One region of the Lysinibacillus sp. G1-3 genome, then DNA from elsewhere that is predicted to be linked to it. Evidence: riboswitches for the same ligand, from Rfam matches in the RefSeq annotation. Region 1 holds a riboswitch; each other region holds the start of a gene.

Region 1 (7,673 bases):
TACTTGGTATTAATTTTAACAAATGTCATCCACAGCTTTTGTAATGAGCCAAAAATAATTGTCTTTCTTCTATTATATTTATGTAAATACATTTATAAAAATTGTTCTTTTGAAATATATTAATAAAAATTTTTTCAATTATAATAGTATATCTTCCAACATCTAATTAAAAAACTCATTCTCTGTAGCAGCAGAGAATGAGCATAATTATATGAGGGATTTAACTAGCTTTTGCTAGTAATTTATAACGATATTGTGTTAACGCTTGTTGCACCAGTCTTATTTCCTCTAGCGTAAAATTTGGTATTGCATACGTACGTTCAACTAATTGGAACGTGCCGTATTTTAAGTAATACTCTGTTGCTGGTAGAGAGATATGACTTGCTCCATAGCCTTCATAAGCTTCAAAAACTTCTTTTACTGTATAGCCTTCTTCTTTGACATAAACAATTTCCTTAAAAGCTGAATGTCCGAAGTTCTCTTGCCATTTACTCTCAACTGATGCAAGTATGTTTTGAATGGACATGTTGTTCACAAAAACATGACCTTCATTTAACTCATAAATAAGATAAGATGCAATGTTTTGCGCACTATACACATTTCCCATTTAAAACACTCCTTTATCATCAGTATTGGTAGATAAGAGTAGTTACTGACTTAGCAACTACTCCGCTTCATATATTTCAAAAGTGGGGGAGCACTTATGAAAACTAAATGTCGAACGCTTTTCTTATTTCCTAGTATAAAACAAGGAATTAAACAAGTCAACAATACTTATCAAATTACTAGGTATTATTTTTAAAGATTTTCAGTTACCTTTACCGAATGAGGCAAGCGGATGATGTAGCAACGTTTTACGCATTACCAAATGAGGCCTATCGAATGGGAAAATACGTAAACGCTACAACATTAGTCAATGTCTTTTAGTATTTAGGCTTCTACTTGTTGCTGGATAGCTGTTACTTGTTCAATAGCTTGTTCTAAATCTGCAATAATGTCCTCTACTGCCTCTAAACCGATGGATAAGCGAATGAGCGACTCGGTTACGCCAGTTTGGATTAGCTCCTCAGCTGATAGTTGCTGATGTGTAGTAGATGCTGGATGGATAATTAATGATTTCGCATCCCCTACATTTGCTACGTGCGAGAATAATTTCACACTATCGATTAATTTACGCCCTGCTTCACGCCCACCTTTAATACCAAATGTAAGCACGGATCCGAAGCCATTTCTCAAATACTTTTTAGCTAACTCATGAGTAGGGAAATCTTCTAAGCCATTGTAATTTACATATTCCACAGATGGGTGGTTTCGTAAATATTCAGCTACCGCTAATGCATTTTCATTGTGTTTAGGAATACGCAAATGAAGCGTTTCTAAACCTTGTAATAAATTAAATGCTGCATCTGCACTTAATGTTGGTCCAAAGTCGCGTAGTAATTGCACTCGCAGTTTTGTGGCAAATGCAGCCGCTGCTGTGTCAATACCATAACGCAAACCGTGATAAGAAGCATCTGGCTCTGTAAAGCCTGGGAAGCGTCCACGAGTCCAATCAAACTTCCCTGCATCTACAACAACGCCACCTAAAGTTGTACCATGGCCGCCAATCCATTTTGTTGCGGAATGAACAACGATATCTGCACCGAAATCAATTGGTGTAGAGCCATATGGTGAAGCAAATGTGCTATCAATAATTAATGGTAAGCCGTTTTCATGTGCTACATTCGCTACTGCTTCGATGTCTAGCACTTTTAAACTTGGGTTACCGTAAATTTCAGCGAACACCGCTTTTGTTTTATCTGTAATAGCTGCTCGGAAATTTTCTGGATTTGTTTCGTCTACAAAAATTGTTTTAATACCGTAGTTTGGTAGTGTGTTGGCGAATAAATTATAAGTACCTCCGTACAAAGAGCTACCTGCAACAATTTCATCACCTGCCCCTGCTAGATTTAAAATTGAAAATGCAATAGCTGCTGCACCAGATGAAAGTGCTACCGCTGCTGTACCGCCTTCTAATAAAGCGACGCGTTTTTCAAAAACATCTACAGTTGGGTTTGTAATTCGTGTGTAAATATTGCCAGCTTCCTCTAAGGCAAAAAGACGTTGCGCATGAGCAGTGTCTTTAAAAACAAATGCCGTTGAGCGATATACGGGTACTGTACGAGATCCTGTTACCGGGTCTGGCTCTTGGCCACCGTGTAACAGCAATGTTTCTGGTTTAAAATTTGTCATTGTATACCTCCATATGGTTATTTTTTTACGATGGCACCGGAGATGAGGAGGATTTTTTAAGTAGAAAACAAAAACCCTCTTCAGCTAAGAAGAGGGTTGCGGTTGCAAGTTTTCCTCCCCTTATCTGCCAGATCCAAGTAAGAATCTGTAGGAATTAGCACCTTAGCAAGCTCGTCACTTACTGGTTGCCGGGCATCATAGGGCCTATCCCTCCGCCGCTCTTGATAAGAGTATGTGATTCAATTTCCATCGTTGTTACAAAGTATAAACATAGACATTTTCTCTGTCAACACTAAAATTTTATTTTTTCCGAAACTTCTGTCTGCTTTTTTACGTATTACGAACGCATACATTATTTTAATGATAAATGATTTATCATCAAAACTTGGGGTTGATTTCCGTTCCAACTGGGCGCTTTCCTGGGGGCGTCCAGTCGGAACGGAAATCAACTTATATACAATGGCACGTTTTAAAATGACATCCCTAGCTTTTATTGATGAGCTTATTATTTAGAAAGGAGGACTTTAATGTTAAAAGCCATTATCATTTTTCTTCTTGTTGGTTATTTGATTGGCTGCATTCATGGCTCTAAAGTTGCTCAGTTTTTATCTGGGGTAGATTTAAAAAAGACTGGTTTTGGTAATGCAGGTGCCTCTAATGCCACGCTTTCCCTTGGATGGAAATACGGCATATTAGTCGGACTTATCGATATCGGTAAAGGTGTTGCAGCTATAATCGGTGCACATGTCTATCTTGCTGATATAACACAATTAACTGAAGTACAAGTTTGGCTCTTTATCTATATCGTAGCAGCCGGTGTCATTCTAGGTCATAATTTCCCATTTTATATGGGCTTCAATGGCGGCAAAGGAACTGCTTCAATTATTGGGATATTACTCGCGATTGATTGGAAAGTTGGCTTATTTGCACTCATTTTATTTGTTATTTTTTCTTTCGTGACGAGCTTTTTAATTGTCGGTGTACTTGAATTTTATCTCGTTTTTTGTACAGCCACATATTTATGGATTCCTGGGGTCGGCCCAACGTTTATAGCCTTATTTCTTTTTAGTATAGCCATCATTTTGCATATCGAAAATATTAAACGATTGATGCTAGGAACTGAGCCTAAAGTTACCTCTGCATTCAAGAAGAAAAACTAATATCTTTTGGATATTTTTGTCTTTTCTATGACCGCGGATTTTCTCGTAACTGCCCATTATCGCTATAACTAGAGCGCATTTGAACACACTAGCTTTTTTTACAATAAATAGACAATTTACTTTCTTAATAAAGCATTTTACTAGTCGATGTTATAGAAAATGCTAGAAAGGATGAGAAAGTATGTCTACTTCTGAACAAGCAAAACCGAAACGTAATTTAAAGCCACTCTGGATTGCATTAGCCTTCGCATCCCTAATCATCATAACTTTTTTACCGAACAACGGCGATTTACCTGTAGCTGGACAACGGGCTTTGGCTATTTTAGCTTTCGCGGTCATCCTATGGGTTACAGAAGCAGTATCCTATCCCGTTAGCTCTGCCATGATTATTGCTCTAGTTACAGTTTTACTAGGATTAGCTCCGTCAATGGAAGATCCAACGAGAGAGCTAGGAACATCAGATGCATTAAAATTAGCATTAAGCGGATTTAGTAATTCAGCAGTTGCACTAGTAGCCGCAGCTCTTTTCTTAGCGGCAGCCATGCAAATTACCAATTTACATAAACGTCTTGCACTATGGATTCTTTCACTAGTAGGGACAAAAACGAAAGCCATTGTCTTCGGTGCTATTTTAGTATCTATTGCACTCGCATTCTTCGTCCCTTCTGCTACTGCACGTGCAGGCGCAGTTGTACCAATTCTACTCGGAATGGTAGCGGCATTTGGTTTACCACGCGATAGTCGACTTGCTGCTTTACTTGTCATTACCTCTGTGCAAGCTGTCTCCATTTGGAATATCGGTATTAAAACGGCAGCAGCTCAAAATATGGTCGCTTTAAATTTCATTAAAGAACAATTTGGTGTGGATATTTCATGGGGTGCTTGGTTGCTTTACGCGGCTCCCTTCTCCATCATCATGTCAGTAGCTCTATTTTTCATTATGATTACACTAATTAAGCCTGAAACAAGCAATATCGAAGGTGGCCGAGAAGTAATCAAAAAACAACTTGCGGAACTTGGCCCACTAAAAGCTCCCGAAATTCGATTAATCATAACATCTGTCGTTTTACTATTTTTCTGGGCTGCTGAGGGCAAACTCCACCCATTCGATACGACAACGGTCACAATCGTTGCAATTGCCATTTTATTAATGCCCAAAATCGGGGTCTATACGTGGAAACAAGTTGAACCGCATATTCCTTGGGGTACAATTATCGTCTTTGCAGTAGGAATTATGTTAGGAACAGTCTTGCTTAATACTAAAGGTGCATCTTGGTTATCTGATAAAGTATTCGGTTCACTCGGTTTAGATTCTATGCCAATTCTTGCAACCATTGCCCTTGTCACTTTATTCAATATTCTTATTCACTTAGGCTTTGCGAGCGCAACAAGCTTAGCATCTGCGCTTATACCAGTATTTATCGTTTTAGCTTCAACATTAACGACTAATGTCGATCAGGTTGGTTTCGTTATCGTGCAACAATTCGTTATTAGCTTCGGCTTCCTCTTACCTATTAGTGCACCACAAAATATGCTTGCCTATGGTACAGGAGCCTTTACAACAAAAGATTTCTTAAAGTCTGGTATTCCATTAACGATCATCGGATACATCCTAGTTCTTTTATTCTCCGCAACATATTGGAAATGGATTGGATTATTGTAAGAAGCAGCTAGGGTTTTCTTTGGACACCTGATCACTTCGAGGGGCTACCTGATCACTTTACGGGCCTACCCGATCACTTTACAGCCTTACCTGATCACTTTACGGGGATACCCGATCACTTTATAGGCCTACCCGATCACTTAACAGGGCTACCTGATCAATTTACGGGCTTAACCGATCACTTCGTAGAGCTACCTAAACTTTCGGGACAACATTATTAACAATGAAAAGCCTTGAAGGAACAAATAAACTATCCTTCAAGGCTTTTTCAATTTATTATTTCGATAAAGCTGGGTTCTTCATCGTGCCATTTTTTGCGTAATTCACATGCCATGAGAGCGCTTTTTCTAAAACATGTGGCGTATGATGTCCACCTGTTGCTTCATTGGCATCATTAAAATACTTCCATAGCTGCTCACGATACTCCGGGTGTGCACAGTTATCGATAATGAGTCCAACCCTCTCTCTTGGAGCAAGCCCACGTAAGTCTGCTACTCCCCGCTCTGTTACGATGACGTCTACATCATGCTCTGTATGGTCTACATGCGACACCATTGGAACGATACTAGAAATATTTCCGCCTTTTGCATAAGATTTTGTGACAAAAATACCTAATCTTGCATTACGCGCAAAGTCTCCAGAACCGCCGATTCCATTCATCATTTTTGTACCAGAAACATGTGTAGAATTCACATTCCCGTAAATATCTACTTCTAATGCCGTATTAACAGAAATCAACCCGAGTCGGCGAATAATTTCTGGTTGGTTAGAAATCTCTTGCGGACGTAATACTAGTTTATCTGTATATTTTTCAAAATTACCATAAACTCTATTTCCAACTTCCTCGGAAAGTGTAATTGAAGTAGCAGATGCGAAGTTTACCTTTCCGGCATCAATTAATTCGAATACCGCGTCTTGCAATACTTCTGAATATACTTCTAAGTTCTCAAACTCAGAATCTTTAAAACCTAATAAAACGGCATTTGCTACTGAGCCTACACCCGATTGAATAGGCCTTAAGCTTGTTGTTAAACGCCCTACTTTAATTTCTTCACGTAGGAAATTTAATAAATGATTAGCCATAATATCTGTCTCTTCATCCGCAGGGACAATCGTTGATGGCGCATCTAAAATATCTGAAATTACAATGCCTTTTACTTTATTTAAATCTAGTGGTATACCAATTGTGCCAAGCCGATCAGATACATTTTGCAATGGAATTGGATCACGTTGCCCCTGTAGTCCTGGTACAAAAATATCATGGACACCTTCTAATTCATCAAGCTGAGCTACGTTCAACTCAATAATTATTTGGTCTGCCTCTTGCACAAAAATCGGAGAGTTACCAACTGAAGTTGTAGGAATTAGTAAGCCGTCTTCTGTAATAGCAGCTGCTTCAATAATCGCAAAGTCAATGGGACCGATAATACCTTGACGTACTAACTCCGCATTATGTGATAGATGCGCATCAACGAATGTGATGTCACCACTGTTGATTTTGTTACGAATGCCAGCATCTGCTTGGAAAGGTCCACGTTTACGAATAACGCCAGCTTCTGCTAAGTATTGGTCGACTTCTGGGCCTAGTGATGCACCTGTATATACATCTACCTTGAAGTTCTCCTTTTTAGCTTTTTCCACAAGCGCAAGCGGTACCACTTTAACGTCACCAGCACGAGTAAATCCACTCATCCCAAGAACCATACCATCCTTAATCCAAGACGCTGCTTCATCTGCTGTTACTACCTTGCTCCGTAGCTGTTCATTACGAAGCTTTTTCGCCAACTTTTCTTCCATCCCCTATTCCTCCATCCGACTTTATTTTGTTCAACTAGATTATCCGGTTTACTCATTTTGGTATAGTCATCCATTTATTAGAAATCCAACCAAATGAACCGCCCACACATAATTTTAAACTATTTAGAATTTTTAATCTATAACTAACAAAATATTTTATTTTACGAGAAATTTTATGCATCTGCAAATTATTTAAAAATAATTTCAACATGAAAAAAATTCGATTTTGACGAAAAAGCGTGATATGCTCTTGATATATAAAAGGGAAAAGGGGATTTTTTTGATGGTTAAAGAATTATTACGCAACCACTCTTCGGTTCGTATTTATGATGGAAATCCGATTTCGAAGGAAATTATTGAAGAATTAATTGCTACTGCACAAATGGCTGCTACATCACATTTTGTACAAGCTTATAGTGTTCTTTGGGTCACTGATGAGGAGAAAAAAGAAAAACTAGGGTTACTCTCTGGTAATCCTCGTCAATACGAAACTTCAGGCGGTGCCTTTGTCTTTTGTGTAGATTTCAAACGTCTTCAATCAGCAGGCAAATTAGAAGGTGTAGACATCGTCGCTGATTCCGCAGAAAATGTACTTGTTGGAGTGGCCGATGTATCATTATTCGCGCAAAACTTCGTTGTTGCTGCAGAATCTATGGGATATGGAATTTGTTACATCGGTGGAGTGCGTAATAAGCTAGAGGAAATAAGCGAATTATTCAATCTACCTGACTATGTTTTCCCACTATTCGGCTTAACAATCGGGGTTCCTGCACGTCGCAATGAAGTAAAACCTCGTTTACCTGTTGCAGCAGTATTACATG
Region 2 (7,673 bases), on a different contig from region 1:
CCTCTGTTGCTTGCATCAAAGCCCTAAATATCCACTAATTATCGAAGATGAGGTAACAGTCGGACATCAAGTAACTTTACATAGCTGTACGATTCGTAAGAAAGCCTTAATAGGTATGGGCTCTATCATATTAGACGGAGCGGAGATTGGAGAGGGTGCATTTATTGGGGCGGGTAGCCTTGTTCCTCCAGGCAAAGTCATTCCTCCAAATAGCTTAGCATTAGGGCGTCCCGCAAAAGTTGTAAGAGAATTAAATGATGAAGATATAGAAGATATGGAACGCATCATACATGAATATGTAGAAAAAGGCCAATACTATAAATCTCTTCAACCAAAAAATAAATAGTTCTTTCAACTAAATCAAAGCAGCTCCACGTTGCTTGGACAACCGATCCCCACGTGATTGTATATGTCGCTTATTTTTTGATCAATTATGCCTCGGCATAATTGCGTCCGGAATCGGCTTTGTGCTTAGGCCTGCGTGAGGGCCGACACGATGTCGGTCATTTCGGTAATGCCACAGGACATGTCCCTTTTACCGATGTAGGTCAGTTAGTCGTTATCGCATGAATGCGATGGTTTTAGGCTAACATCCCCTAAGCACTCTTTTCTGATTCCGTGACATCCACCGGGGGCTTTAACTTCTTTCAACGGGTGTTTAGACACCCGCTGAAAGAAGTTAAAAACAACGAAAGGGGCAATAGCATGTTAAGCCCCTTTCTGTAATAGTATCTTAAAATATTTGTCCAACTACTTTATTACTTTAGCTGAATAGTTTATAAACCTGCTTTTTCTTTTAATGCGTCTGCTTTGTCCGTTTGTTCCCAAGGTACATTTAAGTCTGTACGACCGAAGTGACCATATGCTGCAGTTTGCTTATAAATTGGGCGACGAAGGTTAAGCATTTTAATAATCCCTGCTGGGCGTAGGTCAAATAGCTCGCGTACCCATTTTACAATTTCACTTTCCGTAACTTTTCCTGTCCCGAATGTATCAACAGCAATAGATACAGGTTGAGCAACACCAATAGCATAAGCTAGTTGTACTTCAGCTCGATCTGCTAAACCAGCTGCTACGATATTTTTTGCCACATAGCGGGCTGCATATGCCGCTGAACGGTCTACCTTAGTTGCATCCTTACCAGAGAAAGCACCACCACCATGACGGGCATAGCCACCGTATGTATCAACGATGATTTTACGTCCAGTTAGACCAGCATCTCCTTTTGGACCACCAATTACGAATCGGCCAGTTGGGTTGATGAAATATTTAGTCTCGGCATCTAATAATTCACTCGGAACAACTGGAGCAATAACGAATTCTTTTAAGTCTGCTTGAATTTGCTCAAGTGTAGCTTCTTCGTCATGCTGTGTAGAAATGACAATCGTATCAACTCGCACTGGTACATTGTTTTCATCATACTCAATTGTTACTTGTGTTTTTCCATCTGGACGTAAATAACCTAGTTCACCAGATTTACGTACTTCCGTTAAACGACGAGCCAATTTATGCGCTAAACTAATTGGTAACGGCATAAGCTCTGGTGTTTCGTTACATGCATAACCGAACATTAAGCCTTGGTCACCTGCGCCAATTGCTTCAATGTCAGCGTCTGTCATAGAGCCTTCACGTGCCTCTAATGCTTGGTCAACACCTTGAGCAATATCAGGTGATTGTTCACCAATAGCAACAAGTACTGCTAGATTTTCAGCATCAAAGCCATATTTCCCACGTGTATAACCGATTTCTGCTACAGTATCACGAACGATACCTTTAATGTCTACATAAGTAGACGTAGTAATTTCTCCTGCTACTAATACTAAACCAGTAGTTACTGTTGTTTCACACGCTACACGTGCGTTTGGATCTTCTGCTAAAATAGCATCTAAAATGGCATCCGAGATTTGATCACAAATTTTGTCTGGATGTCCTTCTGTTACACTTTCTGATGTAAACAGTCGACGTTTTGTCATTTGGTTTTCCTCCAATTACTTTTACAAATAATATTTGCGAATTAATACGGTACTCATTACCCATGTCAAGCCCGCTCCTATAGATTGAACTCTAAAGCAGTTGTCGCTGTCGCTACGTTTCACTACGCTTTCGCATAAAAAACAACTACTGCTTTTAACACGAGGTTTTCGAAAGATCCGTCATTATAATAAGGAAAGGACTATATACTTACCTTTACATTCGTTTTTAACAATAAAAAAATCCTTTTCTCACGCTTACTTTACATGAGGAAAGGAATAATGACTTCGTAACCTTTCACTCTTATCGTTCAAGGGGTTTCCCTTGCATCAGGTTGGCACCAGCGCATGTCGTGAAATAGTTCATGCAGGTTGCCGGGTTTCACAGGGCCTGACCCTCCACCAGCTCGGGATAAGAGTATCCGTTCAATATCTCATAATACGGAAAAGGTCGAACGTTGTCAAATATTTTTAACTTCTTTCAGCGAGTGCCCAAACACCCGCTAAAATAGGGAAACTCAGTGTAAGAACGCCACGTCCTGTAGCATTACCGAAAGCGAAAATCATGTCGGCTCTCGTGCTGTCACTGTCGCAAAGACAAAAACACATTGCTGTCACTACGTTAACACTGCGCTTTCGCAAAATAACGTCTACAGGCATAAGCACAAAACCGATTCCGGACGCTTTGTTTATCTATAGCGAAAGCAAAGCGTTAGCTACAGTTATACCATTATTATGAAACTCATTTGTATTATCCTGTAAATTCAAACAAAATAATCCCTACTCTCCACCTCACATCATGTGTTAACATATGTGTAACCCTTTACAGCACATTTTGTAGTGAAAGCAAAGCGTCAGCTACGGAACATGTGGTGGATGAAAATGATTGTAGCCCCTTTTCAATCGAAGACAAGCTCCAACTAATAAAAAACAAGCTGAAAACTTCACATCCTGTGCGAACCTCATATAAGCCAAAAGCTTCTAGAACACAATTTTGCTGTGTCGAAAGTGATTGACTGATCACTTATAATAAATAGGGTAAAAAGCATTATCAAAACGAATCAATTTACTTTTTGTCGTTTTCTTGAAAAGTAATAAAATCTGAAAAATAATTTCTGAATTAGTATAGATTATTTAAGCAATTGTGTTATACTATTTTTGAAATTAAGAAAATCTCCCTCAGACTCAAGGGAATACTATAAAAAAGGATGGTATTTAATCGATGAATTCAGTAGAAATTGCAAACGAACTGAAGGAATTATTAAGCGGCAGTAACATTAATGTTCAACTTTCAGTACCACAATTAGCTGAAAAAGCTACTTCTCGTGGTGAAGCTATGTTAACAGTAGATGGCGCAGTTCGTGCAGAAACTGGCAAATACACTGGTCGTTCACCTAAAGATAAATATACGGTAGAAGAAGAGAGCACAAAAGATAAAATTGACTGGGGAAAAGTTAACCGACCAATTTCTTCTGAAGTGTTCGATAACTTATATGTAAAAGTAGTAAAATATTTAAAAGAACAGGACGAATTATTCGTATTCAAAGGCTTTGCTGGTGCTGACAAAGATTCTCAATTAAGCATTCAAGTAATCAATGAATATGCTTGGCACAATCTGTTCGCTCATCAATTATTTATCCGTCCAACTAAAGAGGAATTAGCTTCTCATGTTGCTGACTTCACAGTTATCTCAGCTCCTAATTTCAAAGCAGACCCTGCCGTTGATGGCACTGCTTCTGAAACATTCATCATTGTATCACTTGAAAAGAAAATCATCCTAATCGGTGGTACTGAATACGCTGGTGAAATCAAAAAGTCTATTTTCGGTATTATGAACTACTTATTACCACAACAAGGCATCCTTTCAATGCACTGCTCAGCAAACGTTGGTGAAGCTGGTGATGTTGCATTATTCTTCGGTTTATCTGGTACTGGTAAAACTACTTTATCAGCAGATCCTGATCGTAAGCTTATCGGTGACGATGAACACGGATGGTCTGATAACGGTGTATTCAACATTGAGGGCGGTTGCTACGCAAAAACAATTAACCTTTCTGCTGAAAAAGAACCAGAAATCTACAACGCAATTCGCTTCGGTTCTGTTTTAGAAAACGTAGCTGTTGATCCAGAAACTCGTGTTTGTGACTATGATGACGGTTCATTAACAGAAAATACACGTGTAGCTTATCCAATTCAATACATTGAAAATATTGTTGATCCATCTGTTGCTGGTCACCCAAAAACAATCATCTTCTTAACAGCTGATGCATTTGGTGTATTACCTCCAATCAGTAAATTAACAAAAGAGCAAGCAATGTACCACTTCCTAAGCGGTTTCACATCTAAACTTGCTGGTACAGAACGTGGTGTAACAGAGCCAGAACCAGTATTCTCTACTTGCTTCGGTTCTCCATTCCTTCCACTTCCAGCAACAGTTTATGCTGAAATGTTAGGTCAAAAAATTGACGAGCACGGTGCACAAGTATTCTTAGTGAACACTGGTTGGACTGGTGGCGAATATGGTACTGGTAGCCGTATGAAGCTTTCTTACACTCGTACAATGGTGCGCGCTGCAATTGATGGTAAATTAACTGATGTTGAAACAATTCAAGATTCAGTATTCGGTTTAAACATCCCAACTACTATTGAGGGTGTACCAACTGAAGTGCTTAATCCTCGTGATGCATGGGCAGATAAAGCTGCTTATGATAAAAAAGCTGCTGAACTTGCTGGTTTATTCAACGAAAACTTCAAGAAATTCTCAAATGTTTCTGAAGCTATCACAAACCTTGGTGGTCCATTAAAATAATTTACTAAGCAAAGGGAACGATTTCAGTCGTTCCCTTTTTTGTTGAAAGAGAAAATTTTTATGAAAATGAGAGAGATTTCCATACTAGACTACTCGCTATCCTTTGTATCTAGCCACTTCCACTGCCTTGCATTTTGTTGCCGCTTCCATTTCGTATTCAAAACATTAGCGTTTTAACACTTTTAATTACAGTAGCATGCCAGAAGATACACGCTGAGTGAATGGATTGATTGGAGCGGAGACTGGGCGACTCCTTGGGGATCAGCGATATAGAGGAACGAAGGCTAAAAGCATCAAGTCCTGTGATAACGCCTTCGTGACCAACATCCTGCTGTTGCTGTCGCTGCGCTTTCGCAAAAACAAAACCAAACCCTGTTGCTGCCGTTACGTTAACACTACGCTTTCGCGCAAAAAACATCTGTTGGCCCGAGACCCTGCAGCGAAGCGAAGCGGCTCATCGGACGCCCCCAGTCGGAGCGGAAATCAATCCCTCATTTTTGCCGAAGAGCCACACTAAATTAATAGTAGTTCGACAACATACAAAGGGATCGATTCAAGTCATTCCCTTTTTTATTTTCCCCTATTTTAGAAAAGTCCACTTTTCATATTGGTAACTTTGTGTATAATTCATAATAGTAGTTTTAGGAGGAAATATATGAAAAGAAAGTATAAAGTGATTATTACCATTGTCAGTCTTCTATTAGTATTGTTTGTTGGTGCTGGATTTTTTGCAGGGAATTATTTTTATAATCTCGCCTTAAATCCTAATACAGATAAATCAGCTGTGCTTGATGCACCGCACAATTCAATCGCTGTTAATCCTAAGGAAGCAAAAGAAAAAGAAGAGAGTGAAAAATGGTTTAAGGAGAATTACCAGGATTCTTATGTAAAGTCTTTTGATGATTTGAAATTACATGCCTATACGCTTAAAAATACAAACGAAACAAATAAATGGGCAATTGTTTTCCATGGATATTCATCTGATGGCTCACAAATGTCAAAGTATGCTAAGCATTTTTATGATACAGGCTACAATGTTCTCATACCAGATGCAAGAGCTCATGGAAAAAGCGAGGGTGACTATATTGGGATGGGCTGGCACGATCGGCTTGATGTAGTCTCATGGATTAATAATGTTACCAATTCAGATAAAAACGCTGAAATTATTTTGTATGGTATTTCCATGGGAGGTGCTACAGTGATGATGGCCTCAGGAGAAGATCTACCTAACAATGTTAAAGCTATAATTGAGGATTGCGGTTATTCCTCGGTTTGGGATGAATTCTCCTACCAATTACAAGAAATCTTTCATTTACCGGCCTTTCCTATTATGCACTTCTCTTCAATTGTTACGAAAGTAAGAGCTGACTATACGCTTGGTGAAGCTAATACTGTCGAGCAAGTTGCCAAATCGAAAACGCCGATGTTATTTATTCATGGAAGTAATGATACATTTGTGCCATCTTATATGCTAAATGAAGTATATGAGGCTGCCAATGTACCGAAGGAGAAAATGATAGTTGAAGGTGCTGGACATGGCAGTGCAGAAAGCGTTGCTGGTGATTCGTACTGGGAAACTATTAATAACTTTTTAGTGAAATACGTAAAGTAAGTTTCCTTTTTCCAACCGTTCATGTGCCTACAGTAAAGCACCTGAACGGTTTTTTGGGCTACCTGAGCAGTTTTTCTAACAAAAAAACTCCATTTTGAAAAAGAGTTAATCAAAATGGAGTTAATTAACTAATTTTACCGATCTTCATCTATTGTCGTTTCATCCATTCACAAAGTGCATGTACTGTCTCTCTATTTTTGGCAGGCGGATACTGATGAGCGTAGCGATGATCATACCATGTCTCATATGATATATTGGCATCTTTTAAATAAAATTCTAACTGTCTAGCATGTTCAATATCTACATTTTCATCACGATAGCCATGAATAATAAGGACAGGAGCTGTCATATGCTCTACCTCAAAAAGTGGTGTTCGGGCATCATAAGCTTCTGGTACACGATTAGGTGTCCCTCCAATTACACGCTTCATCATTCGGCGCATATCTGTTCGCTCCCAATATGTAGCTGTTGCATCAGATACTCCTGCCCATGTTACAACAGATGTAATATCTCTACGTAAGATTGCAGTCCAAAGTGCCATAATACCGCCACGTGAAAAACCAAAGACATGAATATTATCATTACAGAACTGCTTTAGTACGTCTACTGCGTATACAGCGTCATAACGATCAGCTCCTGCAAACTCATCTCGACCTTCTCCACCTCGATTGCCACGGTAATATGGGGCAAAAACGATAAAGCCTTGTGCTGCAAACTGAGCGACACGCGAAGGTCTAACCATACCAATGCTTTGCATCCCTCCACGTAAATATAAAAAACCATCATATGTACCTTCTGCCTTAGGTTCCGCTAATAATCCCTTCACACGTAGACCCTGTGACATATACGTGATTTCCGTTAAACGAATAGCTGGATTGGGCGAAGGATAAGGACGTTTTTTAACGATCTTACCATTGGTCATAATGTTTCAACTCCTCCAGCATTTTCTTCATTCCTTCATCTTTCATATGAAAACTTAAATTTGGATGATTAGTAAATTCTTCATCTGTTAGCCAAGTCATCCCTGAAGTTTCTAAATCAAAATCAATGTCCTCCTGCCCCGCAAACTGTGCAGTAAAGACCGTTTTACAAAATAAACTATCATCATGAACGGCATATTCAGCAAACCATCTAAGGTTTTTTACATGAACACCAGTCTCCTCGAATACTTCCCGAACCGCTGCCTGCTCCAATGTTTCCCCAGGTTCTAGCTTTCCACCTGGAACCTCTACACCACGGCGTTTATGAATCGTACATAACCACTTATTTTCATGCTTTAATA
Region 3 (7,673 bases), on a different contig from region 1:
AGTTGCAAAGCAAGATACAAAGGACAAGTATTGGAAAACTATTTTACAAGAGTTTGAATTAAAAACGGTTGTACCTTTAGGCACATTTAATAATAATGGTTTCAAATTGACAAGAGAAAACTTTATTTTAGATGAGGAAACCAAACAGTCAATTTGGAAATTTGCTAGAACTTACAGTGTTAATGTTACTTCTATTTTATATTCAGCATGGGGAATTTTACTACAAAAGTATAATGATACAAATCATATTATGTTCGGTACAATGACTATTGATAAAGATATTTTACCTCTTTGTTTTAAATCTAATTTTAATACAACAGGATTAGAATATGTTAAGCAAATTGAATACGAGGCAAAACTGAGACAGCAATATGAAGATTTGGCTTTAGAAGAAGTTGCATCTTATAGTCAAATACAATTTAAAAATGGATTATTTGGATCAGCTTTATTGACTGGTGAAAAGGATAATAACATTCAACGACTCTGTGAAACTTACAAAATTGATATAAGCTTAGAAGTAGATTCTTTATTGGAATGTACTGTCCTTTATAATGTTGATTTATTTGATATTTTTACAATTTCTAAAGTGAACGAACATTTCATTAATATATTAACTGACCTACTATCAAACCCACATAAAACATTTAATGCCATCAATATTCTTTCAGAAACAGAAAAAAATCAAGTATTATATGATTTTAATTGCCATTTACTTAACTACGATTCAACTAAAACAATTGATGATTTTTTTGAATATCAAGTTAAAAAAGGGCCAGATAGAATCGCATTGATTTGCCAAGATAGAAAATTAACCTATAAAGAACTAAATGAAAAATCAAATCAATTAGCACATTTATTGCGCCAAAAAGGTGTTAAACCAGAAAAATTAGTTGGTTTAATAGTAGAACGATCAGAAGATTTGATAATTTGTATGTTTGCTGTCCTTAAAGCGGGAGGAGCATATCTCCCAGTTGATCCAGCTTACCCGTTAGAACGTATTAATTATATGTTTGAACAAGCAGACATAAATTTACTATTAACTCATAGCCATTTAAATATAGAATTATCAATTCCTTGCGAGAAAATATATTTTGACGATTACCCTTTACATCATTATCCTACTAGTAATTTGGATAAATTACATGATGTAAATAATCTAATGTATACTTTATATACTTCTGGTTCAACCGGTCAACCAAAAGGAGTTGCTGTTGAACATAGAAATGTTGTAGGCTATTATCATAGTTTTAGAAATGAATTCAACATAAACGAAAATGATATTATGCTACAACAATCAACAGTATCATTTGATATTTCTGTAGAAGAAATTTTCCCAATCTTGCTTACAGGCGGAACTTTAGTTATAGCTTGTAGGGATGATGTAGCCTCTACAGAAAAACTTCTAGATATAATGAGAAATAATAAAGTCACAATGATTAGTGGATTTCCACTATTATTGAATGAATTAAATAAATATCCTCTTGTAGAATCATTGCATACAATGATTAGCGGAGGCGATGTGTTAAGAAAAGAATATATCAGTAATTTGATTGACAAAGTAAAAATATATAACACCTACGGCCCTTCTGAAACTACTGTTTGTATTTCATATTTTGAAGTAACAAGTAAGAAAGTAGGAAATAATATTCCAACTGGTAAACCTATTGCTAACTATAAAGTCTATATTTTAGATAAAAATCGTCAGCCTGTCCCTATTGGTGTTCCTGGAGAAGTATGTATATCAGGCGTAGGCGTTTCTCGAGAATATTTAAATCGTCCTGATTTGACTAGTGAGCGTTTTACGCAAAATCCATTCGTAGAAAATGAGAAAATGTATATTTGTGGTGATTTAGCACGATGGTCACCTGATGGGAATATTGAATTTTTGGGTAGAATTGATAATCAAATAAAAATTGGCGGGAGAAGAACTGAGCCTGGTGAAGTTGAAGAAAAACTTTTACAACATCCTTCCATTGAAGAGGCTTGTGTTATTGCAAGAGAAAATAAAAATAAAAATAAATATCTAACGGCTTATATCGTGATGAATGAGCAAAATTCTGCCATAGAATTAAAAGAATACTTGCTGCAATTTTTGCCTGATTTTATGGTACCGTCTTATTATGTTGAATTAAATAAATTACCTTTAACGTTAAATGGTAAAGTCGATAAAAATAATTTAGCAGTTATTTTAGACTAAGTATACAGAATTTCAGGAATGTTAAAATCTTCATTATAGTATAAAACCTCTATTAAAGATTATGCCATATTAATAGAGCGTGGGATTAACGAAATTTAATCTCTACCTTTTAAAGTTTAAAAAGCTGAATACAAAAAGCTCAATAGTATTGGTCGTTCCTACCATATCTATTGAGTTTTTTAAATTTGTCTTTTCTTCAAGATTCGTCTGTTAAAGAAATCAATCAGAAAGTATTAGAACGTTACCCTCAATTTATAGAATTTAAAAATCGGACAAAACCTTCCACAGATTCTGACATAAAAGCATTTTTTATCTTTTATTAGTTTTATAATTCATTTATTGCTCTCCACTCGAGTGCCATATACATCAATTGTTGATGGAATATATGCATATTTTCGTGTCAACAAATCACTTACAGAGTTATAACTACTAAAGTCATTATCTATTTCCATCTTCATCTTACTATTCTTGCCTACACCATATACCCGTACTAGCCAAATTTCATCCTTATACAGAATGAACTTTTCCAATTCAGGATAAGTAATTGAATAGACTGCGCTTGTACTTGTTGATGTTGTACCCTTCACTTCAATTTTTATTGGTTTTGGAGGAGTCTGTGGTTGTAAATAATCGAATGCTGTAATATCGTATCCTAATCCATCACCTTGTGTTTGCGCTACATGCTCTACCTGATCTCCGTATTTTTCACCGAATACTTCTATTACTTTCTTTTTCACATATTCAAATACTTTTTGCTCTGCAATATCACCAATTTTTTTACGCTTTTTCAAGTCTTTTTGTAGCTGGTCTTGACTTACCACTCGACCCCGTTTCTTTGTACTGCCCGCTATCTTATTATTAACTCTAGACTCTCCTTGCTCGTAACTAGAAGTAGCAAACGTTTCCTCGTTAATTTCACCATCTTCTATTAGTTCTACTTCTACTTCAGGGATATCTTCATTAAGAAAACTATCAAACAAGCTAGCCCAAGCTTCAGGACAAGGAAATAAATAAGCCTGATTTCCTCGTCCATTTTCTTGAAAGGCTGAATATTTTTGCGGACGATCAGATTCCATATCTCCCCAAACATCTCTAATCATAATTGGATGTTCTAAAATTGTGTAATCTACATCCACCTTATAACCTTCATCTGACCATAGATTTTTTTCCTGCAGCTCATGCGGTTGTTCTGCAATATAACAATCTGAAGTTGCTATACCTACCGCTCGAATCGCTTGATCATAACAGCTGTAAATTTTATTACCAGCCTTAATTGTAGCCATCCGTTCGTACGCATGATTGCTATTTCCACTTTTATTTTTTTGCGGGGACCACATATATCCCCCGATAATTTCTTCCTCGTGTGTAGCATTTTGCATAACAATAAAATTACTCATATATTCACCCTTAGTTTCAAGAAACGTTCCATTTCAATTTTAATATTATTTAAATATTGTATTTTTACTATAATTCACGATTATAACATTGTCAAAAAAATCCATTATTAGGTGGATAATATTAGCTTTGAAAAATTAAAGACACTAAATTTCGCGAAAAGCTTCTCTTTATTTACTGAAACAGCCTAAAACAGATGACCTTTTTGAAATTGATTAAAAATAAGTTGCAAATATAGATGTTTTATTATAATATTTCATTATTGTGCAAAAAATAATATGTTTTTCTTCTTATCAAGAGAGATGGAGGGACTGGCCCTATGAAATCTCGGCAGCGGAACTTTGTGAGTAAGTTACTGTGCCAAATCCAGCAAGCAAAGGCTTGATAGATAAGAGGAGTGTTTTATAGATATAAGACCTCTTCTTGTTTTCAAGAAGAGGTCTTTTTTAGAGGAAAATGGACAAAGACGTATCCATTTTTAATTTTTGGAGGTAGAACAATGAAGAAAGAAAATCCATGGGCGCTAATCCCATTTGTTGTTTTTTTAGTTTTATTTATTGGTTCAGGGGTTATTACAGGTGATTTTTATGCATTCCCTGTTATTGTAGCCATTGCCATTTCGGGCGCTGTGGCTCTGGCAATGAATCGAAAAGAATCGTTTTCGAATAAGGTTGATATTTTTTGTAAAGGCGCTGGAAATTTAAATGTCATGCTGATGGTTGTTATTTTTCTATTAGCTGGAGCCTTTTCAGAGGTAGCAAAAGGCATGGGGGCAGTGGATTCCACTGTTAACTTTGCTTTGTCAGTCATTCCGCAAAACCTGCTTGTCGTAGGCTTGTTCATCATCGCTTGCTTTATCTCCCTATCAATGGGTACATCGGTAGGAACAATTGTTGCACTGGCGCCAATTGGAGTTGGGATCAGTGAGCATACCGACTTTTCCATGGCTTTAGTAATGGCAGCGATTGTTGGCGGATCGATGTTTGGCGATAATTTATCCTTTATTTCAGATACAACCATTACTGCCGTTCGTTCACAAGGCGTACAAATGAAAGATAAATTTAAGGTGAATTTTTGGATTGTGTTGCCGGCAGCTGTTGCAACAAGCATTTTTTTAGGAGTTATCACAATGGGCGAAACCGCGGCACAAGTAGAGCATTTAAGCTATAGTTGGGTAAAAATTGTTCCCTATGTATTGGTTATTATTTTTGCGCTAATTGGAATGAATGTCTTCCTTGTTCTTGCATTTGGAATTGTTCTGGCCGGGGCTGTTGGCTTAGCGGATGGTAGCTATCAGTTAATGGACCTTTTCCAAAAGATTGGCGAAGGAATGTCAGGCATGTATGAAATGGCATTTCTTGCAATCTTAATAGCTGGAATGGTGGAGATTATTAAGCTTAACGGAGGAATTGACTTCCTACTTCACCTTGCCACACGAAGAATTAAATCAAAAAAAGGTGCCGAATTTGGGATTGCCGGCCTTGTGGGCCTAACTAATTTATCTACGGCCAATAATACAGTTGCTATTTTAATTGCTGGCCCGCTTGCAAAAAATATTGCTGACCAGTATGGGATTGAGCCAAGAAAATCCGCAAGTATTTTAGATATTTTCTCCTGTACAACTCAAGGGCTTCTGCCGTACGGAGCCCAATTCCTAGCAGCCGCAAGCGTAGCCGGAATATCGCCAGTTAGTATGCTGCAGTATTCTTTCTACCCGATTTTGATAGGGATTTGCGGGGCTATTGCTATCCTTATTGGATACCCGAGACCAAAGAAAGCCTAAACTTTATCACTTTAAAGTGGCGATGTAACTTTAAAAATATTGATTATCTTGAAATAATCCAATTGTTTTGAAAAGAATTTAATCAAAACAATTGGATTTTTTATTTGAGGCTATTCATAAATATTTTTTTAGTTATTCTTCAGCGCTTTTATTGCATCATCAACATAAGGTACTTTGCTCCATAAATCCACATCGCCAATAATGACTAATCGATATTTTGCTCTAGTTACAGCCACATTTAGAATATTAGGTTTCAAACCTACCCAATTTGCAGCCCTTATGCCATTTTTTGCATCGCAACCAAGAACAAAAATGACTTCGTTAGCTTCTTTACCTTGAAAAGTATGAACAGTACCACAACTTCGATCTACCCATTCTTCAATCATTTCAAAGTTTAGCTCTCTAAGATTACTTTTCAACATCAACTTTAGGTTTCTTTTAATGCTCGACACAACCGATTTAAATGGACTAATAATATATAAATTCGGTAATCCTTTTTGAAGTATAATAGCTTTCATCACCATGTCTGACACAATTTCTCCTTGTTCAGCAACAAAATGATCTTTACCTCCTACTTCGACTCCTTTTACATCAATCCATGTAGATTTTTCAAGCAATAATAACAAATCTTCTTTGGGTCCTAAGGTTTGTTTAAACATACGACCATTATAAGCAATATTATTTGAAATCGAAAACATCGGATCTAAACATCGCCTATGAATAACAAGCGGACACCCTAACCAAATTTTATCGTTTAAATATTCTCTGTAACCGCCAAATTTATTTAAGTTGTCTGCAAACAACTGTACAGAAAGCTCGGATGATTGATATTCAGAACTTATATTAAAGTCATCCGCTAATCTCTTTATTAATTCTTTAGGGACAGTAACTACTGGTTCCACTTGCAAAGGGTCTCCAACAATTATAGCTTTATTCGTACGCCAAATGGCACCTAAAGCCGAGTATGGCGTAGCTTGACCTGCTTCATCTATAATTAAAGTACCTAATTCATTCTTATCAATATGATTTAAAAATGTAGAAATCGAGGCAAACGTTGTCGAAACAACTGGCACAACTAAAAATAATGTATTTAATAAATGTCCATATGCTAAATTTTTATCCTTCTCCGTGAATACCCCCTTCCACATATTCACAAGACAACTCAAATTTTGCCTAGTTTCCTTAGAATTTAATACAAATGCTTTTTGAAGCATTAACGCATAACAAAATAATTCCTCACGTAATATATCGAATTCTTTATCTGTCCATGGAGCTGCTAATTGTGATTTCTCATTAGTTTGAATGTTTTCCCAAAATTCGTCTCCTGCAAAATTATTTCCGAAACGTTTCTTATGTTGTTGTATTGTTTCAGAACTTTTTTTGAATTGATTTAATTTATTTTGTAAATTATCTTTCGTTTTTTGATAAGATATTTTACAACTATTTAATAGAGCTTGTAATTCCACGAATCCTTCTTTTAATCTTGTATGCGTAATTGTCGTTTCAATTATTTTTTCTTTAGTATTTTTTAGTTCAATAAATAGTGAATCATTTTTAAATAAGAATGAAAAAATCTTTTTATGCCAAGGTAACCTATTATATAGATTTTGCTCATTTTCATTTAATACTTTTAATTTCTCTTCACTTTGAGTAATGTCTTGCTTTTTTTGATTTAATGCATGTTCATTTTCTAGTAACGTATGCTCTATTTGTGCTTTTCAACTTCTTTAATGGCATCTTCAATAGACTTACGATGTACAATTAATTCATTATACTTATTTTTAAATTTTGTTCTCGCTTCTTGCCAATTCGGAGCTTGTTCCTTAAATAACTGTTGCAAGTTTTTAATGTCTTTATTAAACCAAATTGCTTTACTAAGCTCATTAATGTTCGATTTTTTTCCTAAACGCGCAGAAATTAATCCCCAACTTTTTTCTTTCATTATTGAATTTATAATGTCAGTAAAATAAATTTCTTCCTGGATATCAATATTGAAAAGAGATGTGTTCGATTTTTTCACATCCTTTGCCAGTGGAAGCTCTGTTGAAATATTTTCAACAGCTGCATTGTTATTAGAAGCAACAATAATTCCATATTTTTTTAATTTTGTATCAATGGCATAAAAATGTTTCGAAAACTCATTTGGAGGATTATTAAATAATTGTTTTTTAAAAGCTTCTTCAGGTTTATTGTAATTGCTTAAATACAATGCTCTTTCAACAATACTGTGAGCAATAATTTCTTTTAATAAAGTCGTTTTCCCAGTCCCAGGTGGACCATTTACCGAAAAAACATTAC
Region 4 (7,673 bases), on a different contig from region 1:
ATGAAGTGAGAAAACTATCGATTCAAACAAAGGAATCTGTCACATCGGTTGCGACTTTATTACATAAAACGAATGAGCGGACTGATAAACTTGTTCACTCGCTTAGTAATATTCAAGAAGAGGTAACTTCTGGTGAGGAAAACATGGTTCAAACGGAAGGCCAATTTACTAATATATTGGACGCTATGACCGAAGCCAAAGAACAAAATGGACAGATGGAAAAAGAAGTACAAGCAATAGTAGAAGTACTAAGTCAATTAGGTATTGCTTTTAATGAAGTGAAAAATTCCGCTGAAGAACTAGCTAGCTTTGCACAAAATTTAAATTAATGAAGTGAAAAGCAAGAGACAAAGAAAAATAAAGATGCTTTACACTGTAGTGTATAATAACACTATATCAACTGTTAATATATACGATCCGCTAGGTAGATAAAAATACCGGTGAAAATATGCTGTTAAATTCAATATATACTAATTGAACATAGAAAAGAATGGAGCTATCCTATGCGCTGGATAGCTCCATTTTTGCTAAATTTGTAAAGGGTTTAACGTAATTTTCGATAAAAAAAGTTTATACTGAAATAAAGAACTAAAAATAGGGGCGGTTAATATGAAAACAGTAGTTGTATTAGGTGGCGGAATTACGGGTTTGTGTACGATGCATTATTTACAACGTCAAGTTCAGGAGAAAAACTTAAATGTAAAGCTTGTACTCGTTGAAAAAAATACATACCTTGGTGGTAAGCTTCACTCTGCATATGAACAAGGCTTTATCATGGAAACAGGAGCAGATTCTATAGTAGCGCGTCATAAAGGTGTTATGGAGTTAGTAGAAGAACTTAATTTTGAACAAAATCTTGTGTATAACGAAACGGGTGTTTCGTATATTTTCACAAATAATGAGCTACATGCTATCCCAGCAGATTCAACGTTTGGTATTCCTATGAGCTTACAATCTCTAGAGGAAAGCACGCTTGTATCAGAGAAAGGTAAAAAAGAAGCATTAAAGGATTTAACCATGCCAAATGAAGAGTTTACAAAGGAAAGTTCGATTGGGGAATTTTTAACGTACTATTTAGGTGAGGAGCTTGTTCAAAACCAAATAGCGCCCGTACTTGCAGGTGTATACTCGGGAGATTTAAATCAACTTTCAATTGCTTCCACTTTACCGTATTTAATCGATTACAAAAACGATTACGGTAGTATTATTAAAGGCTTTGATGCAAACAGGGAACAATTTTTGAAAGCCGCCAATAAAAAATTTATTTCATTTAAAAATGGTTTATCGTCATTAATTGATCGACTTGAAGAAACATTAACGGATGTAGAAATTATAAAAGGGATTGCCACTATAAGTGTTAAAAAGCAGGAGAATCAGTACTCCGTTACATTAGCAAACGGTAAAATAATTGAAGCAAATCATGTTGTCATGGCACTGCCAAATGAAGCGGTACAAAGCTTATTGCAGGATGAATCTTTGAACGGCTATTTTGAACAATTCAATACTGCATCCGCCATTACGATTTACTTAGGGTTTGATGTACCAGATAATAGATTACCCGCGGATGGAACAGGCTATATTGTGTCACATAATTCGGATGTTATTTGTAATGCAGCAACGTGGACAAGTCGCAAGTGGAAACACACGTCAGCAGAAGGAAAATTACTTGTACGACTTTTTTATAAGAGCATTAACCCTGAGTATGAGAGATTGCGTTTGATGTCAGATGAAGAGTTAGCAGCGGTTGCTCTAGAGGATGTAAGAAAAAGCTTGGGGATTGAGGAAACTCCAACAATTGTGGACGTGACAAAATGGATCGACCAAATGCCAAAGTATGATTTGGCACATCGTGAAGCGTTGCAAGGTCTCGTACAAGAGCTTGAGAAAAACTATCCGAATTTATCAATAGCGGGTTGCTCTTATTTCGGAGTGGGCATAGGTGCGTGTATTCAAAATGGTAAAAAAATTGGTGAGGAGCTTGCTGAAAAACTATCGTAATTGTTTGATTTAAATCAAAATATGGTATTTTTCGTGAGATTTTACCTCTGTTCTGTGAAATAGTCTTGACTCAATCGTTCGTAAACGATATGATTCTTTTAATTATTTAAAAAATTCATACAACATTCTTATCAAGAGAAGCTGAGGGACTGGCCCTATGAAGCTTCAGCAACCAACTTATTGTCAGGTGCTAAATCCAGAGGACCGTAGTGTCGAAGATGAGAAGGAAAAACAATGACGAAACGTTAAAGCCTTCTTTTTATGTAAAAGAAGGCTTTTTGCATTTTAATTTTTATAAATAAAGGAAGAGAGGCTAGTTTTATGGGATTGCTTGAAAGGTTAAAAACGCATGTTCTTACAGCAGATGGTGCAATTGGTACAGTTTTATATGGCTATGGCTTGGAGTATTGCCACGAGGAAATGAATATACAAAGACCTGAATTAATTGAAAAGATTCATAGAGAGTATATAGCGGCAGGTGCCGATATTATTCAAACGAACACTTACGGAGCTAATGCCATAAAATTAGCCCGCTATGGATTAGAATCTCGTGTGCAGCAGTTTAATGAAGCTGCTATAACGATTGCAAAACGAGCAGCGGCAGATGGTGGACAATTTGTCTTAGGTACTATTGGGGGAATCCGTGGTATTCGAAAAAGCGACGCAACGTTAGAGGGAATTTTAGCAACAATTGATGAGCAGGCAACCGTTTTACTTGCAGGAAATCCAGATGGCCTTTTACTTGAGACATATTATGATTTTGAAGAGTTAACAGCGACTTTAGCAATGCTACGAGCTAAAACGAAATTACCGATTATTGCTCAAGTTTCTATGCACGAACCAGGAATTTTACAAAATGGAATGAGCTTAAATAACGCTTTACATGAACTTGAAGCGCTAGGTGCTGATCTCGTAGGTGTTAACTGTCGCTTAGGTCCTCACCATACAATACAAGCATTTGAAGGTGTGGAGCTTCCTAAGAAAGCATTTATGTCAGCGTATCCGAATGCTTCTCTTCTTGATGTAGAGGATGGCCGTGTCGTTTATGAGTCGGAGGCAGATTATTTTGGTCGAGCAGCTGTAGAGCTTCGTGATCAGGGGGTACGTTTAATTGGTGGTTGCTGTGGTACGACACCAAAGCATATTGCTGCAGCGAAAAAGTACTTAGAGGAGTTATCTCCAGTCGAAGAAAAGTATGCAAAGCCAGAAAAAGTAGAGATTGTCCGTGAGGCTGAGCCAGCAAATTACGAACCATTACATGTAAAAGTAAAACGAGAACGCTCAGTTATAGTGGAATTAGATACACCAAGACATTTAGAAATTGAAGGCTTTATTGCGGGAGCAAGAAAAATATATGAGGCGGGCGCAGATGTAGTCATGATGGCAGATAATTCACTTGCTTCTCCAAGGATTAGTAATGTCGCAATGGGTGCCTTACTGAAAGAAACACACGGGGTACGACCGTTAACTCATATAACATGCCGAGATCGTAATTTAATTGGACTTCAATCACATTTAATGGGATTAAATGCACTAGGTATTCACGATATTTTAGCAGTGACTGGAGATCCGACGAAGGTGGGCGATTTCCCAGGGGCCACAAGCGTTTATGACGTATCTTCAATGGAGCTAATCCAATTAATAAAACAGTTAAATGAAGGTGTATCGTTCTCGGGGAAACCACTTCGTAAAAAGGCGAATTTCTCTGTAGCGGCTGCCTTTAATCCTAATGTACGTGTACTAGATCGCGCGGTATCTCGATTAGAGAAGAAAATTGAATATGGGGCAGATTATTTTATTTCGCAGCCTGTTTATACAAAGGAAAAAATCGTGGAAATATACGAGGCGACAAAGCATTTAGAAACACCAATTTATATAGGTATTATGCCAGTAACGAGCTATAAAAGTGCGGAGTTTTTACATCATGAAGTGCCAGGCATCAAACTATCCGATGATGTGTTAGCCCGTATGAAGGCATGTGGCGATGATAAAGAACGCGCAACACTAGAAGGGATTGCAATTGCCAAGGAATTAGTAGAAGTAGCAGCGGAATATTTCAATGGTATTTACCTCATCACACCATTTTTACGCTATGACATGACACTAGAATTGATGAAATTTATTGAGCAATTGGATGAACAGAAAAAAGGGGTAAGTATAAATGGCTAAGCACTTGATTGAAGAACAACTAGAGAAACGAATTTTAATTCTTGATGGCGCAATGGGTACAATGCTACAAAATGAAAATTTATCACCAGAGGATTTTGGCGGCGAGGAATATGATGGCTGTAATGAAAATCTCGTGCTAACTAGACCAGATGTGCTTGAAAAAGTTCATAGAAAATATTTAGAAGCTGGAGCAGATATTATTTGTACAAATACATTTGGAAGTACTCCACTTGTATTAAATGAATATGATCTTGGTGCGAAGGCAGAAGAAATCAATACACGTGCTGTGGAAATTGCACGCAAAGTAGTAGATGAGTTTTCTACATCCGATTGGCCACGTTTTGTAGCGGGGGCTATGGGACCAACCACAAAAACCTTGTCAGTTACAGGTGGTATTACATTTGATGAATTAGAGGAAAACTTCTATGTTCAGGCCAAGGCATTAATCGAAGCCGGAGCTGACGTTCTGTTGCTAGAAACTAGTCAGGATATGTTGAATGTTAAGGCAGGAACATTAGGGGTATCTCGTGCTTTTAAGGCAACTGAAAAAGAGCTACCTGTGATGATATCAGGAACAATTGAACCGATGGGAACAACATTGGCCGGTCAAACAATTGATGCTTTTTACATTTCCATCGAGCATATTAAGCCATTATCAGTTGGCTTAAACTGTGCAACTGGACCAGAGTTTATGACGGATCATATCCGTTCACTAGCAGAGCTTTCAACAGGCTATATTAGCTGTTACCCGAATGCAGGCTTACCTGACGAGGAAGGCTGCTACCATGAGTCACCTGATTCGCTGTCACAAAAGCTAAAAGGCTTTGCGGAAAAGGGGTGGTTAAATATTGTAGGAGGCTGCTGTGGTACAACTCCAGCACATATTGCTACTATTCGAGAAGTGCTAAAGGACCAAAAGCCTCGTCAATTACCAGATGCCACACATGGTCATGTAGTTTCTGGTATCGAGCCATTGGTGTATGACGATTCTATGCGTCCGTTATTTATTGGAGAACGGACGAATGTAATCGGTTCTCGTAAGTTTAAAAATTTAATTATTGACGGGAAGTTTGAGGAAGCTGCAGAAATCGCGCGTGCCCAGGTGAAAAATGGAGCACATGTTATCGATATTTGTTTAGCAAACCCTGACCGCGATGAACTAGAAGATATACGTGGCTTTATGCAGGAGGTTGTAAAAAAAGTAAAAGTACCTCTTGTAATTGACTCGACAGATGAAAAAGTAATTGAGGAAGCACTTAAGTTTTCTCAAGGGAAAGCCATTATTAACTCTATAAACCTAGAGGATGGCGAGGAGCGTTTTGACGCAGTTTTACCGCTAGTGAAAAAATATGGTGCCTCTTTAGTAGTGGGGACAATTGATGAGCAAGGCATGGCGGTTGATCGACAGCGCAAGCTTGAGATTGCTGAACGTTCCTATAAATTGCTAACAGAAAAGTGGGGTATTGCTCCTGAAGATATTATTTTTGACCCATTAATGTTCCCAGTAGGAACGGGAGATGAGCAGTATATTGGTTCAGCACTTGAAACGGTAGAAGGAATTCGCCTGATTAAAGAAAAAATGCCACGTACATTAACGGTGCTTGGTGTAAGTAATATTTCGTTCGGATTACCACCAGTAGGTCGTGAAGTATTAAATGCCGTATATTTATATCACTGTACACAGGCTGGATTAGATTATGCAATTGTGAATACGGAGAAGCTAGAACGTTATGCATCCATTCCTGAGGAGGAAATTAAGCTAGCCAATGATTTACTCTTCCATACAAATGATGAAACATTAGCTGTTTTCACGGATTTCTATCGTGATAAAAAGAAGGAAAAAACAGAGGCAGATATTCCGAAAACAGTAGAAGGTCGCTTAGCTTACTATATTTTAGAAGGTACAAAGGAAGGGCTTATTGAGGATCTAGATGCTGCTCGTGAAATTTTCGAAACACCGCTTGATATTATTAATGGCCCATTAATGGACGGAATGGCAGAGGTTGGCCGTTTATTTAACGATAATCAGCTCATCGTAGCAGAGGTGTTACAATCAGCAGGGGTTATGAAGGCAGCAGTGTCACATTTAGAGCAATTCATGGAGAAAAATGAAGAGAGTGCTGGCAAGGGGAAAATGGTACTCGCTACTGTAAAAGGCGATGTGCATGATATTGGGAAAAACCTTGTCGATATTATTTTAAGTAATAATGGCTATAAGGTAATTGATCTTGGCATTAAAGTAACACCTGCTCAGTTAATAGAAACGATTCGTAAGGAGAAGCCAGATTTCATCGGGCTTTCAGGCTTACTTGTAAAATCAGCACAGCAAATGGTTATTACAGCTCAAGATTTCAAGGAAGCGGGTATTGATGTCCCTATTTTAGTAGGGGGAGCGGCATTATCTCGTCGCTTTACTGAAACAAAAATTGCTGGCGAATATAATGGTCCTGTCATTTATTCAAAGGATGCGATGCAAGGATTAGAGCAAGTAAATCGGTTAATGGGGGCAGATACACGTGCTGATTTCTTAGTTGAAATTGAGGAATCTCGCAAAAAACGCTTAGAGGCAGACGAAAAAAGAGCGGCTCGCCCGGCTAAAGAAGTAACTGTTAAGCCTGTACGCACGGTAAAGGAAGCGTCTGTCTTTCTTCCGGCTGATTTGCGACGCCATGTAAAGAGAGATTACGCTGTTTCGCATTTATATCCATATGTTAATATGCGGACATTACTTGGACATCACCTAGGCTTAAAAGGTCAAGTACAGCAGTTGCTTGATGCTGGCGATGCAAGGGCAACAGAGTTAAAAGATTTAGTCGACGATTATTTACAAAGTGATTTATTGAAGCCTTCGGGTGTGTATCAGTTTTTCCCTGCACAAGCCGATGGGGATGATGTCGTTGTTTATGATCCAGCAAATAGCAAAACAGAAATTGAACGATTTACCTTCCCACGTCAGCAAGTTGAACCGTTTTTATGTCTTGCAGATTTCCTGAAAACAGTTGAAAGTGGTGAAATGGACTATATTTCTTTAATGGTAGTAACAGCTGGACAAGGGGTTATGACGAAGGCTCGTCAGCTAAAAGATGAAGGAAAATTCCTTGAAAGTCATGCATTACAATCTACAGCACTTGAGCTTGCGGAAGGCTTTGCGGAGCGTATGCACCAAGAAATTCGTGATCAATGGGGCTTCCCGGATGCGACAGATTTTACAATGCGTGATCGTTTCGCAGCAAAATATCAAGGGCAGCGTTTTTCATTTGGCTATCCTGCATGTCCGAACTTAGAAGATCAAGAGAAATTGTTTGGCTTATTAAAACCAGAAGACATTGGTGTGCATTTAACGGAAGGCTTTATGATGGAGCCTGAAGCTTCTGTTTCAGCAATAGTCTTTGCACATCCAGATGCTCGGTATTTTAATGTGTAATGCTAGGAAAAGTGGTATAACTTTATGTAAAGAGGTTAAGGTTAAAGCCTCGGCATAATTGAAGTAGGACGTGAGCATGATG

What was found. A riboswitch is a leader RNA that binds a small molecule or an ion and turns the genes downstream of it on or off. The one in region 1 is predicted to bind S-adenosylmethionine.
Region 2: it holds a riboswitch for S-adenosylmethionine, as region 1 does, so the genes downstream of both, metK (methionine adenosyltransferase) here and ACVYAD_RS20550 (O-acetylhomoserine aminocarboxypropyltransferase/cysteine synthase family protein) in region 1, are expected to answer to the same signal.
Region 3: it holds a riboswitch for S-adenosylmethionine, as region 1 does, so the genes downstream of both, ACVYAD_RS16545 (Na+/H+ antiporter NhaC family protein) here and ACVYAD_RS20550 (O-acetylhomoserine aminocarboxypropyltransferase/cysteine synthase family protein) in region 1, are expected to answer to the same signal.
Region 4: it holds a riboswitch for S-adenosylmethionine, as region 1 does, so the genes downstream of both, ACVYAD_RS24110 (bifunctional homocysteine S-methyltransferase/methylenetetrahydrofolate reductase) here and ACVYAD_RS20550 (O-acetylhomoserine aminocarboxypropyltransferase/cysteine synthase family protein) in region 1, are expected to answer to the same signal.

The regions. Positions count from the first base shown of each region.
Region 1 is NZ_JBWHYQ010000021.1:91,596-99,268, forward strand. It holds gene ACVYAD_RS20545 (hypothetical protein) at 221-607, opposite strand; gene ACVYAD_RS20550 (O-acetylhomoserine aminocarboxypropyltransferase/cysteine synthase family protein) at 931-2,232, opposite strand; SAM riboswitch class I at 2,350-2,463, opposite strand; gene ACVYAD_RS20555 (glycerol-3-phosphate acyltransferase) at 2,760-3,392, shown strand; gene ACVYAD_RS20560 (DASS family sodium-coupled anion symporter) at 3,574-5,055, shown strand; gene ACVYAD_RS20565 (succinate CoA transferase) at 5,332-6,852, opposite strand; gene chrR (class II chromate reductase ChrR) at 7,136-7,673, shown strand, end outside.
Region 2 is NZ_JBWHYQ010000014.1:146,078-153,750, forward strand. It holds gene ACVYAD_RS16280 (gamma carbonic anhydrase) at 1-346, shown strand, start outside; gene metK (methionine adenosyltransferase) at 777-1,973, opposite strand; SAM riboswitch class I at 2,272-2,389, opposite strand; gene pckA (phosphoenolpyruvate carboxykinase (ATP)) at 3,193-4,779, shown strand; gene ACVYAD_RS16295 (hypothetical protein) at 4,937-5,197, opposite strand; gene ACVYAD_RS16300 (alpha/beta hydrolase) at 5,435-6,391, shown strand; gene ACVYAD_RS16305 (alpha/beta hydrolase family protein) at 6,540-7,316, opposite strand; gene ACVYAD_RS16310 (NUDIX domain-containing protein) at 7,300-7,673, opposite strand, start outside.
Region 3 is NZ_JBWHYQ010000015.1:29,823-37,495, reverse strand. It holds gene ACVYAD_RS16555 (non-ribosomal peptide synthetase) at 1-2,197, shown strand, start outside; gene ACVYAD_RS16550 (protein NO VEIN domain-containing protein) at 2,530-3,594, opposite strand; SAM riboswitch class I at 3,880-3,987, shown strand; gene ACVYAD_RS16545 (Na+/H+ antiporter NhaC family protein) at 4,092-5,375, shown strand; gene ACVYAD_RS16540 (DEAD/DEAH box helicase) at 5,504-6,841, opposite strand; gene ACVYAD_RS16535 (AAA domain-containing protein) at 7,081-7,673, opposite strand, start outside.
Region 4 is NZ_JBWHYQ010000032.1:26,903-34,575, reverse strand. It holds gene ACVYAD_RS24120 (protoglobin domain-containing protein) at 1-329, shown strand, start outside; gene ACVYAD_RS24115 (protoporphyrinogen oxidase) at 610-1,998, shown strand; SAM riboswitch class I at 2,124-2,223, shown strand; gene ACVYAD_RS24110 (bifunctional homocysteine S-methyltransferase/methylenetetrahydrofolate reductase) at 2,320-4,167, shown strand; gene metH (methionine synthase) at 4,160-7,591, shown strand; gene ACVYAD_RS24100 (GNAT family N-acetyltransferase) at 7,671-7,673, shown strand, end outside.